Linked DNA regions of Thermococcus gammatolerans EJ3. The main gene of each other region encodes a partner of the protein of the gene in region 2 in a complex. Links are inferred from orthologs where the notes say so. Each region holds a gene or a part of one and is shown on either strand. Other genes may lie near its edges. The genes, in order: rpl12p and TGAM_RS07075.

Region 1 (8,508 bases), 840 kb from region 2 along the record:
CACGTTGTGGTCCCCCTTGGTGATGTAGCCATCATTGGTGACCCCAAAGATCCTGTGAACCGTCCAGCCACTCCCCCTGTGAAAGACTATGATGTCACCAACGTCAAAGTTCCTGGCGAAGGGATTAACAAAGAACAGGTCTCCTTTGTTTATCGTGGGCGTCATGCTGTCGGAGTAGGCGTAGGACACGAAAACGGGCCTGTCCAGGAAGAAGCCAGCTAATGAACCCATGAGAAACACGAGGACGATGAAAGTGAACGTGTACTCAATTAGTCTTTTCATTTTTTTCACTCCCCTAAAAGGGGTGGGGCAAAGCCCCGAAAAAGAAATCACGGTTCACATGTACCCCTGTGGGCGGTTATGGTCATGGTAAAGTCCTCTTGCCCAAGGGTTGAGTTCGTTGTGTCGAATATCATACCAACCTTAACGGGGTTACCGTGATAGACCGTGAACTGGATGTTGCTGGCGGGTCCAGCTATTGGGCTGGTGTAGTTTCCCGCGAACACCTTAACCTGCTCGTGGTTGGTGTTTACCTTGACACAGATCGGGAAGTCAGTCTCGTTGTTCTCCCAAAGTTCGTTGCTTACCTTGAACATCTCCTCGAAGACATAGGTGGTATTCGGGCTCAGGCCGGCGCCTCCGCCGCTGGGCCTGTTGCTGTTGCCATCACTGATGTCCACGTAGAGCTTGCCGTTGCTGTACTTGACGTAGGGTTGCATCGCAGTTAGGTCTATGAGCTCGTTGTCATCGGAAACGATATCAAAGCTCGCGTGCCTGTCTGCGGAGTAGTACCTGAAGTTTGCCCCGGCTCCAACAGCCAGAACCATTCCAATCATAAGCAGTGCCAATCCAAATAGCTTGTTCATCTCTCATTCCCCCTCACTGACCGCACTTCCCAACAAGGCTGCTGGGCTCGGTTCCGAGTCTCCAGGCCTCTATGTGAAGTGTGGCGTTCTGGCTGGTGCCGGGCGCGTGGTTCCCGGCGTCAAAGTCCATACCAACCTTAACGGCGTCTCCGGACTCAACGACAAAGCAAACCGAGTTAACGGCAGTGTCTGAGTACTCAACTACGTCCCCGGTGGTGACATCGTGGATGTCCCCATCTGCACCGTAAAGCTGTATTTCATCGTTGTCACTAGTTATCCTAACGACTATGGTCATGTTTTCTTCCCAAAGGTCGTTGCTTACCTCAAAGACCTCATCGAAGTTGTACTCCGAGTTCGGACTGAGACCCATTCCGTAACCCGGATAGTTCGGGTTGTCCGGGCTTATGTCCACAACTAGAACTCCAGTCTCGTTGTCAATGTATGCGTAGGGCTGGAGAGGGGTCAGGTCTATTAGCTCGCTGTCGTCGGTAACGATGTCCCAGTGGACGCTCCTCGTCGCTTTGTAGTCCCTGAAGTTAGCCCCCGCTCCCAGAACAAGACCAAAGGCCACTATCAGGCCAAAAATTCCAAGGGCAATATTCTTTCTCATTTTTTCGCCTCCATACGAGGCACCGTGGAACAGGCCCTTCTGCGAGTGTGGGATCCATGCGGATCCGCAGCCCTTCCACAACACTCAACACTGAAATCAAACTGCCACCACGGATGCCCCAGATCGGGGCAACCATACGGTCGCACCCAAAGAACAGTTGCCCGTTTCGATATATATGAAGTTGGAAGTTACCAGGGGGTAACGGGGCATTACCTCCCATTTCTACGGGTGTTTCTTCCTTTTTTTGAGTCCCGAGGCTGAAGGATCCGGTACATCTTCATGCGCTGGAAGATCGCCACGATCAAATAAGTAAGGGATGCAAAAACCAGGAGGAGATTTCCAAACCACAGCGCGGTAACGAGGAATATCACCGATAAGCCAGCATAAAAAGTGCTCCAGCTTATATCGTTCCTCTGGACGACCTCCATATAGAGGGTAACGTTATCGGGGACCTGGAGGAGTGTTATGACCCCACGCTCAAAGGCAACTACCCCCTCCCTCTCAAGCTTTGGGATGTGAGTCTGCATCAAACTGACATAAACACTCTTTCTGTGCTTCCTGTCCGTGTTACCCTCTTTCTCCGCTATGTACTCGACTATGTCCCTAAGCTCAGCCCGTCCATTCTTCATTTGGAGAAACTCTATCATAAGCATGCGTCTCTTGTTACCAAGGATAACGCTCGAGGAAGCTGATGAAGCCATCATTCCTCCCGCCTCAGCTGGTAATGCTTCCGTCTGTTATAACGAAGTGATGCCTCAACAACCCCCCTTGAGACGAGATCTCTGAGAACCCTTTCAACCTTCTGTCGGGTGCACTCAAACCCCATCTCGTTCAAGAACCTTGTAATAAAAGCGACGCTTAACGGTCCCTTCAATCTCAGGAGGTTCCTGATCTCGCACTCTAACTTCAAATTTTCGTTCATTATCAAACCTCCCGATATCCCTCAGATTAGAGCAGTCCGGATTGGACATATTACCAGCCCCTTGAATAACTTTCTATTTACCTATTCTGTGTTCTTCTCCTTAAAAAGCTTCCTAGAAAGTTTGAATTTGAATTTTCTCAATTGAAAGTTTTCAGATTGATCAAAAAAGGCTAGAAAAAAACTAACGGACAAAAATGCTGTCTCCCAGCTGGAAATTAAAATAAATCATAGGAATGTGCAACCCTGAAGAAATCCAGCATAGATAAAAGATTGGAAAATAACCCACATTTTGGAGGTATGTTGAGCAGAGAAAGAGAAATACTGAAAAAGTGCGGCTGAATGTCCAGCTGTTAAATTTAGGAATGAGAGTAAAACATGGGGTTCGAATTTCGTCTGGAGCCCAGTTGAATGGTAGCCCCGCGGGGATTCGAACCCCGGTCGCGGGATCCAGAGTCCCGCATGCTTGGCCGCTACACCACGGGGCTGTGCCCGTTGATAGGTTCCGGGATGGATTTATAAATTTTACCCCCACAAGCTTTGCTTGTGCAAAGCTTGACCAAAAATGCCCCCCTCACCAACGGGCAAAAATTAGCTGTGCACTGGAGAACTGGATAATTTTAAACGGGTTTACCACAAAAGAGAAACCCATCAAGACAGCTTCAACAACTCCCTATCGGTGCCCAAAGGGCGCATTCTTAAGTAAAACCCCACAGAAGGAGCAAATTTAGTAGAAACCCCTTCTAAAACTTGCACTTCTAAAAAGCACTCACTCTTCCGCCAGCACTGAAGCTTTTGGAAAAAGCTTCACCAAAGAAACTTTGCTGGGCAAAGTTTCATTAAAGTTGTGATTCTTTTAGCAGCGTCACTTTGAGAGTGTTTGCGCTTTTAATGGACTCGTGTAAAATGCGAATTCTTAGATTTTAGAAGCTTTCTCACGTGGGTTTACTTTTTCCCGCGCTCCAAAGGAGCGCTTCTTAGAGAAACCTCTCCCAGAGGGTTCCTCGAAAAGAATTCTTTGAGAGTACTATCATTTGAAAGCGCAAACTCCTTAGAATTACCTTTTAGACAAGAATCACAAACCTTGATGAAACCTCGTGCAGATAAATTTTGGGGGTGTTGGGGCGGAGCCCCCCTTGTCTTTCGTATGGCGGGCCGGGCGGGATTTGAACCCGCGACCTTCGGCTCCGAAGGCCGACGCCCCATCCAGGCTAGGCCACCGGCCCTTCGGAACCGTTTTAAGGCGACCCAAAATAAAGCTTGCGGTGGAAAGCCATGATGCTCCCAGACTGGAAGATCGAAAAGGAGATACTCATCGAACCCTTCTCGAAGGAATCACTTCAACCTGCAGGCTACGACCTGAGGGTCGGAAAGGAGGCATACGTAGAGGGGAAACTAATCGATGTTGAAGAGGCCGGCAACGTGATTATCCCACCAAAGAAACATGCCCTAATCCTAACTCTCGAAAGGGTTAAGCTCCCGGACGATGTTATGGGTGACATGAAGATAAGGAGCAGTTTGGCAAGAGAGGGGATACTCGGCTCGTTCGCGTGGGTCGACCCTGGATGGGACGGCAATCTTACGCTCATGCTTTTCAACGCATCGAACGAACCAGTCGTTCTGGAATACGGGGAAAGGTTCGTTCAGATAGCGTTTATAAGGCTTGAAGAACCTGCAAAAAGGCCCTACCGCGGAAACTATCAGGGGAGCAGGAGAATAGCGCTCTCAAAGAGAAGGGTCAGAAAGTAAAGAAAATGGGAGGAGTTCAGCCGAAGAGGGCACCGAGACCAGCGAGGGCCTCCTCCTCGCTGACCTCCTCTTCTTCCTCCTCTTCTTCCTCCTGGGCCTCCTCGGCACCGCCCTCTGCAGGGGCAGGAGCGGCGGCGACCGCGACCGGAGCGGCGACCGGCATGGCGGCCTTCTCAATGACCTCGTCGATGTTGACACCCTCAAGGGCGGCAACGAGGGCTTTTATCCTGGCCTCATCTGGGCTAACACCGGCGGCCTCAAGCACCTTCTTGAGGTTCTCCTCGTTTATCTCCTTACCAGCGGCGTGGAGCAGCAGAGCGGCATACACATACTCCATCTTTTCACACCTCCAATCATCTTCATTTTTTCATCCATTTCACATGGATCCACAGGATACGAGGGAAATTGAAAGTTTCAGCCGAAGAGGGCGCCCAGTCCAGCGAGGGCCTCCTCCTCGCTTGCTTCCTCCTCTTCTTCCTCTTCCTCCTCGGCCTCCTCAACCTTCTCCTCAGCTGGCTGAGGGGCCGCAACGGCCACTTGGGCTTGAGCATTTAAAAGCTCTTTGGTCTTCTCATCGAGCAACTCCTCGGGCAGGTTCTGTGCTATGAGCAGGAAAGCACGTATCGCCCTGCCAAGGATGTCCTCGACGGTCTCAGGTGTGATGTAACCGGCCTCGACCGCGACGTTCTTGGCTCCAAGATAAGCCTTCTGGATGATGGCCTCGATGGTCTGCTTGGTCGGATAGGCGGTGTTAACCGACAGGTTGAAAGCGTGCATGTAGGCCTGCTGGAGCATGTTGATGTACTCCTGCTCGTCTATCGCGAGAACGTCCGGAGTGTAAATGATGTCATCCTCGTAAGCCGCAAGCAGGTTGAGGCCGACTTCAAGGGGCTCAATACCAAGGGCGTTGAGGATTCTCGCGAGCTGCTCGGTTATGACTTCCCCTGCCTTGAGAACGGTGTAATCCTTCTGTATGGTGACCTTACCTTTCTCAATCCTCGCTGGAATTCCAAGGGCCTGCATCTCACCGACTAACGGACCCGGCGCAAGGGAAGTCGGTCCTGCAGGAATAACAACGTCCTTTGGAACGACTGCCCCTGGCTTTGCAGGAGCTGGGGTTTTGCTCTCCTCGAGGAGCTTGTAGAGCTTGAACGGGTTCATCTCGGTGGCGAGTATGGCAGCACCGCCCTCGATGTAGTCGGCGAGCTTCTCGAGGTCAGGCTTGTTGAGCTCCTGAGCGGCCCTTTTTATGGCCAGCTCGATGAGGGTGTTCCTGCTGACCCTGAGGAGAGCCTTCCCGCGGAGTTTGTCACGCATCTTGCTGAGCGGATAAGCGGGGACACCGGCCACGTCAACTAGGGCAATCACTGGGTGGCTCTTGATGATCTTGGTAAGCTCTTCCACTTCTTTCTTCTTCCACTCGGCTACGTGGGCCATCTCCCTCACCTCTCAACCTTAACGGCCGGTCCCATTGTGGTCTTGATGTACACTGACTTCACCTGGTTCTCGCCGCGCTCAAGCTTGTTGATGATGGCGTTGAGAACCGCCTCGGCGTTCTCCGCTAACTTCTCGTCGTCCATGTCCTCAGTTCCAATAGGAGCGTGGACAACCGGATTGTTCTTGAGCTGTATCCTGACGGTCTTCTTGAGCCTGTTGACTATGGGCTCGAGGTTGGTCAGGGTCGGCGGAACGACCTGTGGCATCTTGTTCCTCGGACCAAGGTACCTACCGAGGTACCTACCTATCTTGGGCATCAGCGGAGCCGCGGCAATGAAGAAGTCATAGCGCTTCGCCAGCTTTCTCGCTTCCCTCGGGCTCTTCGCGAGTTCCTCAAGCTGTTCACCACTAATCACATCAAGCCCGAGCCTTTTAGCCGCCTCGGCAACGGCACCATCAGCGATGACCGCGATTTTGGGCTCCTTCCCACGACCGTGAGGCAGTACAACCTCAAGCTTAAACCTGTTCTCCGGCTTGCGGAGGTCTATATCCTTGAGGTTGACTGCCATCTCGACGGTCTGTGTGAAGTTACGCGGCTTGGCCCGGGCCTTCGCCTCCTTCACCGCTTCCACGACTTTCTGCCTGTCGAAGGCCACTTTACAGCCCTCCCTTTCTTTTTTGATTTTAGCAAGGACGAAGAATCAAAGATGCGTAAAGGAATGAGTTTTTAAACTTTTCCATGACCCCTAAATTCGGAGAGAAGAGGCCTCATTCGGCCTCTTCTGCCTTGGCAAAGAGCTCATCGTAAAGGCCCTCGTCGATCTCTCTCTGGACTTCCCTTGGATCCTTGCCCTCGACGGTGACTCCCATGCTGAGGGCTGTGCCTATGACCTCCTTCGAAGCAGCCTTCAGGGTCGGAGCGAGCATCTGGTCGATCTTCATCTTGGCTATCTTTATGACCTGCTCCATTGTCAGATTCCCAACCGGGCTGTGGACGGGCTCGCTTGAACCCTTGGGGATGCCGAGTTCCTTCTTGATGAGCTGGCTTGTGGGCGGGATACCGACTTCAATCCTGAAGGTCTTCTTCTTGGGATCCTCAACGATGATCTTAACGGGAACCTGCATTCCCTCGAACTCTTTGGTTGCCTTGTTTATCTCATCGACGACCTGCTTGACGTTTAATCCAAGTGGACCAATTGCCGGACCAAGTGGGGGTCCGGGTGAGGCCTTTCCTCCCTCAACGAGGACTTCAACGACCTGTGGCATCGTTCTCACCTCTCAACCTGTAAACCGTTCACTCCTTTTGGTGCTTGCTTATAAGTCTAACGTATTCTCCCCTCACGGTAACGGGGATCGGGACTATTGCACCGATGAGCTCAACGACTATCTCATCCTTGCTCTCATCGACCCTAACGACCTTGGCCTTCTCCCCCTTGAACGGGCCCGAGATGAGTTCAACTATATCGCCGGGCTCGAAGCCACTCACAGCTGGCTTCTCCTCAAGGAAGTGCTCTATCTCCTCGAACTTGACCTCGCCGGGCAGAGTCCCCCTAGCGTGCCTGATGCCCTTTATTGCCTCGTCCACGGCGCTTTTGCTGGGGGCCTCAACGAAGATGTAACCCTTAACCTTGCTTGGAGCGAGGATGGCATAAACAGGCAGGTTGTAAGTTTTAACCTTGCTGTAGATCAGCTTCGCGGTGGTCTCTTCCTGACCAACCGTGACCCTCACTGTGAATATCTTGCCCTCGCTCATGGGAACCACCATCAGAGACCGGTGCCCATGACCAGATAGCCGATCATAGTTATGAGCAGACCAATTGTTCCAATTATGATCATTCCAAGCCCCGTTATCTTAGCCGCGAGCTTGTACTCCTTCCAGCTTGGCTTTCTGGTTACGAGGAGGACCCTCCTGGACTCTGAAAGGAAGTTCTTGATCTTCTCAACGTAGTTCCCGCTCATGATGAACACCCCTACTTCGCTTGCTTAAGGCGAGATTAAAAGCAAATAAAAAGGTAACGGTTTCAGAACTCCTCAAGATCGAGCCTTACTACCCTTCTCTCCTCCTCCCCATAGGGGGAGCTCTCTTCCTCGGTGACGGCGTACGGAGAGCTAACTCCAGTAACAACGAGGAGAATCCTGATCATCTTTTCAAGTTCCTCGTCGAGCTGAATACCCCAGATGACCTGCGCCTCGGGATCGAGCTTGCTGGTGACGAGTTCGATGATCTGCTGGGCCTCCTCAAGCTTGACGTCGCTTCCGCTGATGCTTATCAAAGCGCCCTTGGCACCGCTTATGTCAACGTCGAGAAGCGGACTGTTGAGTGCCTGCTGGGCGGCCTCCAAAGCCCTCTTCTCGCTGTCGCTCTCGCCGATGCCTATCATCGCCACACCGCCGTCTTTCATAACTGCCCTGACATCGTTGAAATCGAGGTTAACAAGTCCTGGCTTGGTGATGAGCTCGGTGATGCCCTTGACGGCCTGGACGAGTATCTCGTCAGCGACCTTGAAGGCCATGTGGATCGGGAGGTTCGGGGCAACTTCCATGAGCTTGTCGTTCGGGATGACTATAACGGTGTCACTGGCCTTCCTAAGCCTCTCAAGACCGTATTCGGCGTTCTTGATGCGTCTTATTCCCTCAACAGTGAAGGGGAGTGTCACGACGGACACCGTTAGGGCACCCATCTTCTTCGCCATCTCCGCTATTACTGGGGCTGCACCGGTACCTGTTCCACCACCGAGACCGCAGGTAACGAAAACCATGTCTGCTCCTTCTAGGGCTTCCCGGATTTCCCTCTCACTCTCTTTGGCAGCCTCTTCACCGACCTTGGGATTGTTGCCGGCTCCAAGTCCACGGGTGAGTTCCTTACCTATGAGTATCTTCTTGTGAGCCCTGATCTTGAGGAGGTCCTGGGCGTCAGTGTTGACTGC
Region 2 (8,771 bases):
AGAACACAATCAACGTCGTTGTTCCGGCCAAGTACTTCGGCGACGGCCTCAAAGTCGAGGGCATCAAGTTCCCGAGGCTCGCCGTTCTCGTTGGCAGCCAGGACGGTTACGGTGTTGACCAGTGGCGTGATGTTCAGGTCAATGCCTCCCAGTGGAGGGTTGGTGGCGGTGACTCTGACGCTATCATAGCCGGCGTCGCCCCGCGCGTCATGGACCTCCTCGTCCCCAACTGGTTCTCCCCGAGCCAGGAGGAGCAACTGAGTTCCTACAACGCCAGCGCAGGAAAGAGGGCCACTGTTGACATGATCCCAGTCGTTCCGACAGGTTACCTCACGATAACGAGCGACCCCGCCAACGCCACCGTTACGATTGACGGAACCACCGTCGGAAAGACCCCCATAGAGAAGCTTGAGCTCCCGGCCGGAGTCCACAAGGTCATCCTCAAGCTCGACGGCTACAAGGACGAGGAGTTCAGCGTCTCAATCCAGGCCGGAAAGACCCTCGAGGTTCCGGTAACACTTTCAAAGCTCACCGGAATGCTTACCATAACCACTGACCCAAGCGGTGCGGAAGTTTACATCGACGGCAAGAAGGTTGGAGAGACCCCGCTCGAGCAGTACGTCCTTCCGATCGGAACCCACAAGGTTGTCATTAAGAAGGAGGGCTACAAGGAGGAGAGCTTCGACGTCTCAATTCAGGCCGGTAAGGAGCTGAAGTTCAGCTACACCCTTACTCCACTTCAGACAACGACCACCACGACTACTACCACCACAACCACAACAACAACCACGACCACCACTACCAAGCCTTCCACCACTACTACGACTACGACGACTTCTGAGGGCGGTGGAGGCATCTGTGGTCCAGCGGCCCTCATAGGCCTCGCAATAATCCCACTCCTCCTCAGGAGGAGAAAGTGACCCCCTTTCCCCTCTTTTCTTCTGTTTATTTCCTGCGTTTTTGAGTCACTTGGGGTTAAGAATTGGTGCTATCTCCTTATCAATCGGGACGGAATGTTCTCCAAGAAGAGACACCAACTCTCCGGGTGCCCTTAAAAGAGAGATTCCCAGACGGTAGTGGCCCCGGTATGACTTGACACGGGCGACGAGGAGGTATTCAAACAGCTCCGGGAACTCAAAATACCGTGTGAACTCGCCAAAGAGATCCAGCTCGTTGAGGACAAGAGGTGTATGGGAGAGGAACAGTGTTAAATCCCGCTCGCTGGCCCTCTCGAGTACCTCCACCACAGTGGATCCGTTCCTGCCCTCCAGCAGAGGGAATCCAGAAACAACTAAGGCAGAACCCGGATCAACGACATCCAGAGCCCTGATTACGTCCTGAATGCGATACGTCCTTCCGAAATGCAGGTTCCCGGTGTCGGTTGCGATCCTGTGGATAACCAACGGGGAAAAGCCACCACTGACCTGGACGTGGTACACCTTGCCCCTCTCGAGGAAGGCCCTTTCAATGTAGGCGAGCAGAAAAACCTCCGAAAGTTCATCGGAGAAGAGCACGGCAACGGAGCTACCCCTACTTATTCCAAAGGGAAAGCCCTCGAAAGGTTTTACCTCTTCTCTCTCCCCGGGAGCAGTAAAAACCAGCGCCATCATCCTGTGAATGGTGCGAACCTATTTATATCTTGCGTTTCGGGAAAACCAAAATGGGAGATCACGAACAGGATAACCACGTTGATGACTACCGCCAGGATCAACGCATGAGCACTAGGCATATTAGAGTCCGGGCAAAAGCCCTGTTCCTCATTTTCTCATGCTTCTGAGCACAACATCGAAGGGTGCGTTCGTCTTTATAGAGGTTGGGGAAAAGTGCGTTCTCGTCGCCTCAAAACCAAGGGAGTGAAGGGTCTCGATGACTCTTGAAATCTTCACGACCTCAAGGCCGTTTTTTCTTGCAAGTGCGTGAGTATCGTAATGGAATGGAACGTCGAGCTCTTCCACCAGCAACGAAAGGAATTGGAAGGTTTTCCTGTGGGATATTGATTCCTCGGATGTTTTGGTGAGCCTCACAAGTTCCTCCAGAAAAGCCTGGTTCTTGAGCGGCCCGAGCCACATTGGCCCGTACGCCCCCCGCTTGCCGGGGAGGAAGTCTCTTTCGTACTTAAACTTTCCAGTTTCATCCTGCCACAGGTAACCCAAGAGCTCAACGCTTTCGTCTGCCTTTTTTGCCCCGCTCCTCAGCCTCAAAAAGACCCTGAAGTAGTGATCACGGTAATATGCCAGCAGAACTTCAACGCCGAGATCGTACTTGGCCGCGTACCTAACGATCGTTCCTATTAAAATCCTGAGACCTGCCTCGTGACACAACTCACCTCGAATTGGCTCAGCGAGGTATTTCCTCCTGCATGCCCTCCGGTAAGCTCCGCAGAGAACCCCGGTGTCGGTCGCGGTGAGCCCGAGAAAGCCCCTTCTCCGCACGGATCGAAGGGCTGAATCGAGGAACTCCACAGGTGACCCGAAGGGGTCAAGGTCTATGAAATCAAAGTACCTGAAGTTCTCAGACATGAGCTTATTGGCATCGCCGAGGTTTACAACGAGACGCTTTTCAGGTAGTCCAAGCTCAGCCCTTCCATTCGCGAGCACCGGTTTCGATCCAAAGTTCAGCTCAAGGTTCTTGAGGATAAGGCGAAACGCATCTTCATTGATGTCGTTCATCCAGACTTCCTCTGCTGACGTTTCAAGGGAGTACCTGAGGCCTCTGATTCCCGTTGCGGAGAGGGCATCAAGGACGCGTCTCGGGGAGAGGGCTTTCACGGCCAGAACACTGATATCCCTGTTGAGGGCCATCACAGGATTGTAAAAAACCGGCGCATCGTATATTCTTTCAGCCTTTGGAACTAACACCCTCGCAAGTCCTTCCCTGATCTCCACAAGTTCCATTCTCCCACCGGAAAAAGAAATGATGTGGGGATTTAAAGGATTTCGACGTAATCGCCGAGGGCCTGACCTGGAAGGCCGGGCTTAAAGTATGCCTTGACCTCCCCTCTGTTACCGTGAACTCTCAGAATCTTCCCGAACATTTTCCTGCCGGTCGGTGTCCTCCACACCACCTTTCTGCCGATGAGGGCGCTCGCCCCCGCCCTGTCTTCAACGCCGATTGGCTTGAGAATCATGTGGTGGTTGTGTCTGTGCTCGTGGGAACCGGCGTAGGCGAGGATCAGGGCCTTTCGCCTCATGACCCTCACCCCAAGCTGATAGGGAAACGTGGATTTTTAAATGTTATTTCCAGCCCCACCCCAAGATCGACCCGTTCGCTGGATTGCCTGCCGTTAAGAGGAGAAACGGTAATATACACAAACCAACCAACGTTCATCAGTGCTCCCGATGCTCGGCTTCCTGAGGAGGAGAAAGCTTAGAAAGCTCAGACAGAATTCAGGAGAAACCCTCGTCATGCACATAGGGGACACGCCAGAGCGCGTTTATCCCTTTCTCAAAGGTCTCATCGGAGAGGCTCGGCCAGATGTGATAATCCACACGGGCGATTTAGTTGACAACATCAAGCTGGAGCGGAGACCTGACCTAAAGCCAGCTTATGAAGCAGGCCTGAGAAAGCTCGCGCGGATTCTCAAGGGCTCTAGAGCGAAGCTTTACATAGTTCCAGGCAACGAGGACGATCCCGAGCTTTTGAGACGGTTCTTTGGGGAAAGTGTCGTCGAGCCCGGAAGCATCGTCGAGATCTGCAGAAAGACCTTCGCGCTCGGCCACTGCTGGCGGGACGTTGCAGATAAGGAGGCAGACTTCAAGCTCTACGGCCATAACTTCAAAGCCATCCCCAGGGGACTGAACGCGGTTCTCGGCGTCAACTTCATCTTCCTGCCGAGCGGAAGGGTCGTTAAGGTGGATTACCCCGTGGGAACCGACACGGCCAGGGGTTACAGGCTTTGGAGGGGGTTGTGATGAGACTGCTCCGTTTTGGGCCATCGATTATCTTCCTGAGGACTCCACACAGGGAAGCGGTTGAATCAGCAATCGAGGAGCTTTTCGGCGTTGAAAAGACTCCAACTGACATCGCGATAAAGGAGAGCAGCGAGTTTGAGACCGTGCTTTTCGTCACGGACGAGTGGAAGAAAGAAACCATTCCCCCCGAGAGTGCGTTCCTCATAAGGTGCCACGCTCCAGCCGTTCTGAGCAGAATCATAAACGCCAACCTGCCAGTCGAGAAGGTTCACGTCGAGAGCGCGATAATATTCCTCAGGGTTCCCGATAGAGTCGGGGAAGGGCTCAAACTGATAGCCGAGAAGTATAACGGAGAGGTTATGGACATAAGGACCGCCCTCGATGAGGGCGAGGCTATGGACACGATAATAGGCCTGACGAGGAAAAAGCTGAACTCGCCAATAGGGCCAGAGGACGTGGAAGGAGCCGTCCTCGTGAGGAGGGACTTCCTGAGCGTTTACAGGGAACTGCTCATGGACACCCCGCTGTTGCTCCTCAAGCTCATGCCCGAGTGGAACGAGATGACGATAAAGCTCTACGACACGGCGAAGCGCTACGAGGAGAACATCGAGAGGCTCATGCTCGTCATAGAGGACCTTGACCTCGGCTTCATCGTTGGTGAGGGCTGGGACTGGGACTACCCGAGGCCTTTCATGCGCGTTCCGGTTTACAAGCTTAAGCTCCTGACATGGGAAGACCCGCTCCGCGTGAAGTTCCTGCTGAAGGGGCTTGAATACCGGGGCTACAAACGGCTCTGCGACATAGACGTCTTCGTCGAGGGCAAGAAGATAGACTGGGTGAAGCTGGGAAAGTTTGACTCCAAGTTCGAGCTGGCCAAGACCGCGAGGGAGGAGCTTGAAAAGCTCCTGAGCGAGGACGTTCGGAGAAGGCTCCACGAGATAGAGGAGAAGCTCCTCGGAGACACCAGAGAAGAGGGTGAAGTCAAAGCTTCCTGAGCTTCGCCACGAAGAAACCGCTCGTCCCGTGTCTGTCGGGATAAAAGCGCCTTGCTTTCTTTATTTCCTCGCTCAGCTCGATTCCGAAGGGTCTCGTTAGTGCGGGCTCGCCGTAGCGGAGGGGAAGCAGTTCAACGTCGAAGTTGTCCAGAACCCACTGGATTACGAACTCGTTCTCCTCCGGTTCGAGTGAGCAGGTTGAGTAAACCAGGATTCCGCCCTTCCTGAGGACGCTCAGTCCCTTCTCAAGCATCTTCATCTGGAGGTTCTGGCAGAACTTCACATCCTCTATCGTGCGGTTAGCCTTCCGCTCGGGGTTCTTGTGTATCGTCCCTGAACCTGTGCACGGCGCATCGAGGAGGATTTTATCGAACTCAACGCCGAGTTCGTCTATGTAGAGCGACGAGCGGTGGAAGAGAACTGTATTAGTGACGCCGAGGCGAGAGAGGTTTAAGCGGGTCTCCTTCAGTCTCTCCTCGCCGACATCAAAAGCGTAGATTATTCCCTCGTTTTCCATAAGCTGGGCCAAATAGCTCGTCTTTCCTCCTGGAGCGGCGGCCATATCTGCAACGACTTCGCCGGGCTTCGGCTCAAGGGCAACGGGAGGATACATCGAACTCGCTTCCTGGATGTAGAGGAGACCGCTCAGGTACTCGGGCGTTGATGTAATCGAAAACGGCTCGCGCGTGAGGCAGAAACCTTCTCTCGCCCAGGGAATCCTCCTAAACTGGAAGCCCTTCTTGTTGAGGAGCTTTGTAAGCTTTGGAATCTCAATGCGAAGCGTGTTCACGCGGAAGCACCTTGGCAGGGGCTTTTCCATCGCCTCGGCTATGCTTAAGGCCCTCTCGCCCCAGAGCTCGTAATAGCGCTCCGCGAAGGTCTTGGAGTAGCCGAGGGAAAACAACTTTTCGAGCATGACGAGGGTTGGAAAAGGGAGTTTAAAATCCTTCGTTTGTGCACGGGGGCCACTCCCACGAACTGAGAAAGGGAGAAAAGCGAAACAAAAGCGAAAGCCCTCACTGCTGCGGGCAGACGTCCTTCTCGGTCGGTGGGTTCGGATCGAGGCCCTTCCTCTGGCGTATCTGCCTGATGATCTGCTGGGCAAGCTCGTTCGGAACGCGCTTGAAGCCAGCGTGCTCTGTAGTCCAGAGGGCCTTTCCGCTGGTGGCACCACGGATGGCTCCGGCGAATCCGAACATCTCTGCAACTGGAGCCTCTCCGATGATAATCATGACCTCGCCTTCCTGCCTCATGTCGATGAGCTGACCGCGCCTCTGGTTGAGCTCCCTGCTGACGGCACCCATGTACTCGTAGGGTATGTTGATGATGACCTTCTGGTAGGGTTCGTAGAGGACCGGACCTGCCTTCATCATGGCGCAGTGGATTGCGGTCCTGATGGCCGGGTAGATCTGGGCCGGACCGCGGTGGACGTTGTCCTCGTGTATCTTGGCGTCGTGAAGCCTGACGATGACCTTCATGACTGGCTCCTTGGCGAGCGGTCCCTCGTCCATCGCCATGTGGAATCCGTCGACGAGGAGATCCATGACCTCGTTGAGGTACTGGATACCCTTGGTGTTGTCGAAGAACATGTTGCCGTTGTAGACGTCGACAATGCCCTTGGCAAGCTCGTAGTCCATACCGAGCTCGGCGAGCTTCTTGGCGACCTCCTTCGGGTTCTTGGGCCTGCCCTCCGGGATAATGCCCTCGCGAATTGCCTCGTAGATCTCGTCCGGCATCGGCTCGACGGTGATGTAGAACCTGTTGTGCTTGTTCGGAGACTTTCCTTCGACTATCGGGCTCTTCTTGGTTACACTCTCGCGGTAGACGACGATCGGCGGTGAAACGTCAACGTCGAGCTTCCACTCGGTCTTGAGCCTGTAGAGCTTGACCTCGAGGTGAAGCTCACCCATGCCGCTGAGGAGGTGCTGGCCGGTCTCCTCGTCGATCTTAACGTGCAGAGTTGGATCCTCCTTGGCGAGCTGTCTCAAAGCTTCGATGAGCTTGGGAAGGTCCTTAACGTTTTTAGCTTCAATCGCAACGGTAACGACGGGCTCGCTGGTGTAGTGGAGGGCCTCAAAGGGCTCGATCTTCTCAACTGAGACGGTCTCACCGGCCATAGCATCGCGCAGACCGGTTACGGCAACGATGTTTCCAGCGGGGACAGCCTCCATGTTGATCCTCTCGGGACCCATGTAGATACCGACCTGCTGGATTCTAGCTTTTCTCTTGCTGTTGATGAGGTAGACCTCCTGGCCGGTCTTGACGGTACCGCTCCAGACACGGCCGGTAGCTACCTCACCGGCGTGCTTGTCGAGGATGATCTTGGTGACGACCATGACCATCTTGCCCTTTGGGTCGCACTTGAGCATAGCCTGGCCGACGTCGCTGTTTATGTCACCCCTCCAGAGGTGTGGGATCCTGTACTTCTGGGCCTCAAGCGGGTTCGGGAGGTGCCTGACAACCATATCGAGGACGACGACGTGAAGCGGAGCCTTCTGGCGGAGCCCCTTAAGGTCGCCCTTGTTGGTGAGCTCGACGATGTCCTTGAAGGAAACGCCGGTCTTCTTCATGAACGGGACGCTGAGGGCCCAGTTGTAGTAGGCCGAACCGAAGGCGACGCTACCATCCTCGACCTTGACCATCCACTGACTCTTGAACTCCTCGGGGGCGTAGCGTTTGATGAGCCTGTTAACGTCGGTAATAATCTTGGCGAACCTCTGGAGTATCTCGTTCGGGCCGAGCTTGAGCTCCTTGATGAGACGGTCAACCTTGTTGATGAAGAGAACCGGCTTGACGTACTCCCTGAGGGCCTGCCTGAGAACGGTCTCTGTCTGGGGCATGACACCCTCGACGGCGTCGACAACTATAATCGCACCGTCAATGGCACGCATGGCCCTGGTAACGTCACCACCGAAGTCAACGTGACCCGGGGTGTCAATCAGGTTGATGAGGTAGTCCTGGCCCTCGTAGTTGTGGACCATCGAAACGTTGGCCGCGTTGATTGTAATACCCCTCGCCTGCTCCTGCTCGTCGAAGTCGAGAACGAGCTGCTTTCCTGCCAACTCTTCGCTAATCATTCCGGCACCGGCGAGCAGGTTGTCGCTCAGCGTCGTCTTACCGTGGTCAATATGAGCGGCAATACCCATGTTCCTGATTCTCTCAGGCTGGGTCATCAATTCCTTAATCTTCGCGATCATCTCTTCCCTTCTTCCCATAACGCACCACCTTTGGATGAGCTTGTCGGCTTAACTTAAAAGGCTCGGTTATAAAGCTTTTCCCCGGAAGCGAAAGAGCATTGGGGAGGAAGATCAGAAGACGAGAAGGCGTGAAACCAGCCTCCGAACCCGCTCAACCTCCGAGTTTTCAGCATAGACTCCCCAGCGCCAGTAAGTGTCCTTCAGCTCGAAGAGCGAGCGGACCAGGGGAGAGACGTCGCTGAGCCTCCTCAGCTTCCCCTCGACAAGAACGAAGGCGTTCTTTTCCTCGAACTTTGGCTTCGGAGGATAATCGAGCAACGCGAGGTGTCCGAACTCGGCTTCAAGCTCTCGCCTTAACTCTTCGAGGAGATCCCTTTCGAGGGGTTCAGAGCTCCATATGACACGCTTGTAGAGCTTCCGGGAGTCTATGGCACGAATGAGCCCCCTGACCTCTGGCTTGTCGCTCGTCCTGAGCCTAGCCACGAGGTCGATCTCGTCCATGAGGCGTATCTCGTCGAGCGGAATTCCCTCAAGCTTAACTGCTTCAACGAGCATTGCCCCCGCTATTCTGGAAACGTGATGGAGGTAAACCGTTGGGTACATCATGCTCCTTGCCAAGAGGAGGTTTTGAGCCGCCATGATGCCCTTCTCCAGGACCACAAGCCTCT

Evidence for each region.
Region 1: the proteins of TGAM_RS07075 (region 2) and rpl12p are in contact, whole or in part, in a crystal structure (PDB 5H7L), measured with the Pyrococcus horikoshii proteins. The link is inferred for Thermococcus gammatolerans EJ3 from one-to-one orthologs. Residues at the interface, in WP_048053510.1 of Pyrococcus horikoshii: Pro161, Met164, Met165, Phe168, Ser169, Ile172, Val195, Glu196, Phe202, Leu211, Ser212, Val213, Met216, Lys222, Phe223, Asn224; in WP_010886059.1 of Pyrococcus horikoshii: Leu100, Ala101, Gly102, Leu103, Ser104, Ala105, Leu106, Phe107, Gly108.

The regions. Positions count from the first base shown.
Region 1 is NC_012804.1:470,760-479,267, reverse strand. What follows is about bases 2,822-5,495. They hold rpl12p (50S ribosomal protein P1), read right to left. Parts: upstream 4,482-5,495; coding sequence 4,161-4,481; downstream 2,822-4,160. Other genes in these bases: TGAM_RS02485 (50S ribosomal protein L10), read right to left, coding at 4,559-5,495; dcd (dCTP deaminase), read left to right, coding at 3,671-4,144. Outside these bases: TGAM_RS02530 (signal peptidase I), read right to left, coding at 1-282; TGAM_RS02525 (DUF1102 domain-containing protein), read right to left, coding at 330-866; TGAM_RS02520 (DUF1102 domain-containing protein), read right to left, coding at 880-1,476; TGAM_RS02515 (DUF7344 domain-containing protein), read right to left, coding at 1,686-2,177; TGAM_RS02510 (hypothetical protein), read right to left, coding at 2,177-2,398; more of TGAM_RS02485, read right to left, coding at 5,496-5,581; TGAM_RS02480 (50S ribosomal protein L1), read right to left, coding at 5,587-6,237; TGAM_RS02475 (50S ribosomal protein L11), read right to left, coding at 6,350-6,847; TGAM_RS02470 (transcription elongation factor Spt5), read right to left, coding at 6,876-7,334; TGAM_RS02465 (protein translocase SEC61 complex subunit gamma), read right to left, coding at 7,346-7,540; cell division protein FtsZ, read right to left, coding at 7,603-8,508. UniProt on the Methanocaldococcus jannaschii protein: Forms part of the ribosomal stalk, playing a central role in the interaction of the ribosome with GTP-bound translation factors.
Region 2 is NC_012804.1:1,307,448-1,316,218, forward strand. The notes cover bases 5,523-8,459. They hold TGAM_RS07075 (elongation factor EF-2), read right to left. Parts: upstream 8,122-8,459; coding sequence 5,923-8,121; downstream 5,523-5,922. Other genes in these bases: TGAM_RS07070 (NOL1/NOP2/sun family putative RNA methylase), read right to left, coding at 5,523-5,822; TGAM_RS07080 (HD domain-containing protein), read right to left, coding at 8,215-8,459. Also shown: TGAM_RS07040 (glucodextranase DOMON-like domain-containing protein), read left to right, coding at 1-920; TGAM_RS07045 (hypothetical protein), read right to left, coding at 966-1,607; TGAM_RS07050 (tRNA (guanine(10)-N(2))-dimethyltransferase), read right to left, coding at 1,758-2,894; TGAM_RS07055 (50S ribosomal protein L35ae), read right to left, coding at 2,927-3,190; TGAM_RS07060 (metallophosphoesterase), read left to right, coding at 3,339-3,911; TGAM_RS07065 (hypothetical protein), read left to right, coding at 3,911-4,906; more of TGAM_RS07070, read right to left, coding at 4,893-5,522; more of TGAM_RS07080, read right to left, coding at 8,460-8,771. UniProt on the Methanocaldococcus jannaschii protein: Catalyzes the GTP-dependent ribosomal translocation step during translation elongation.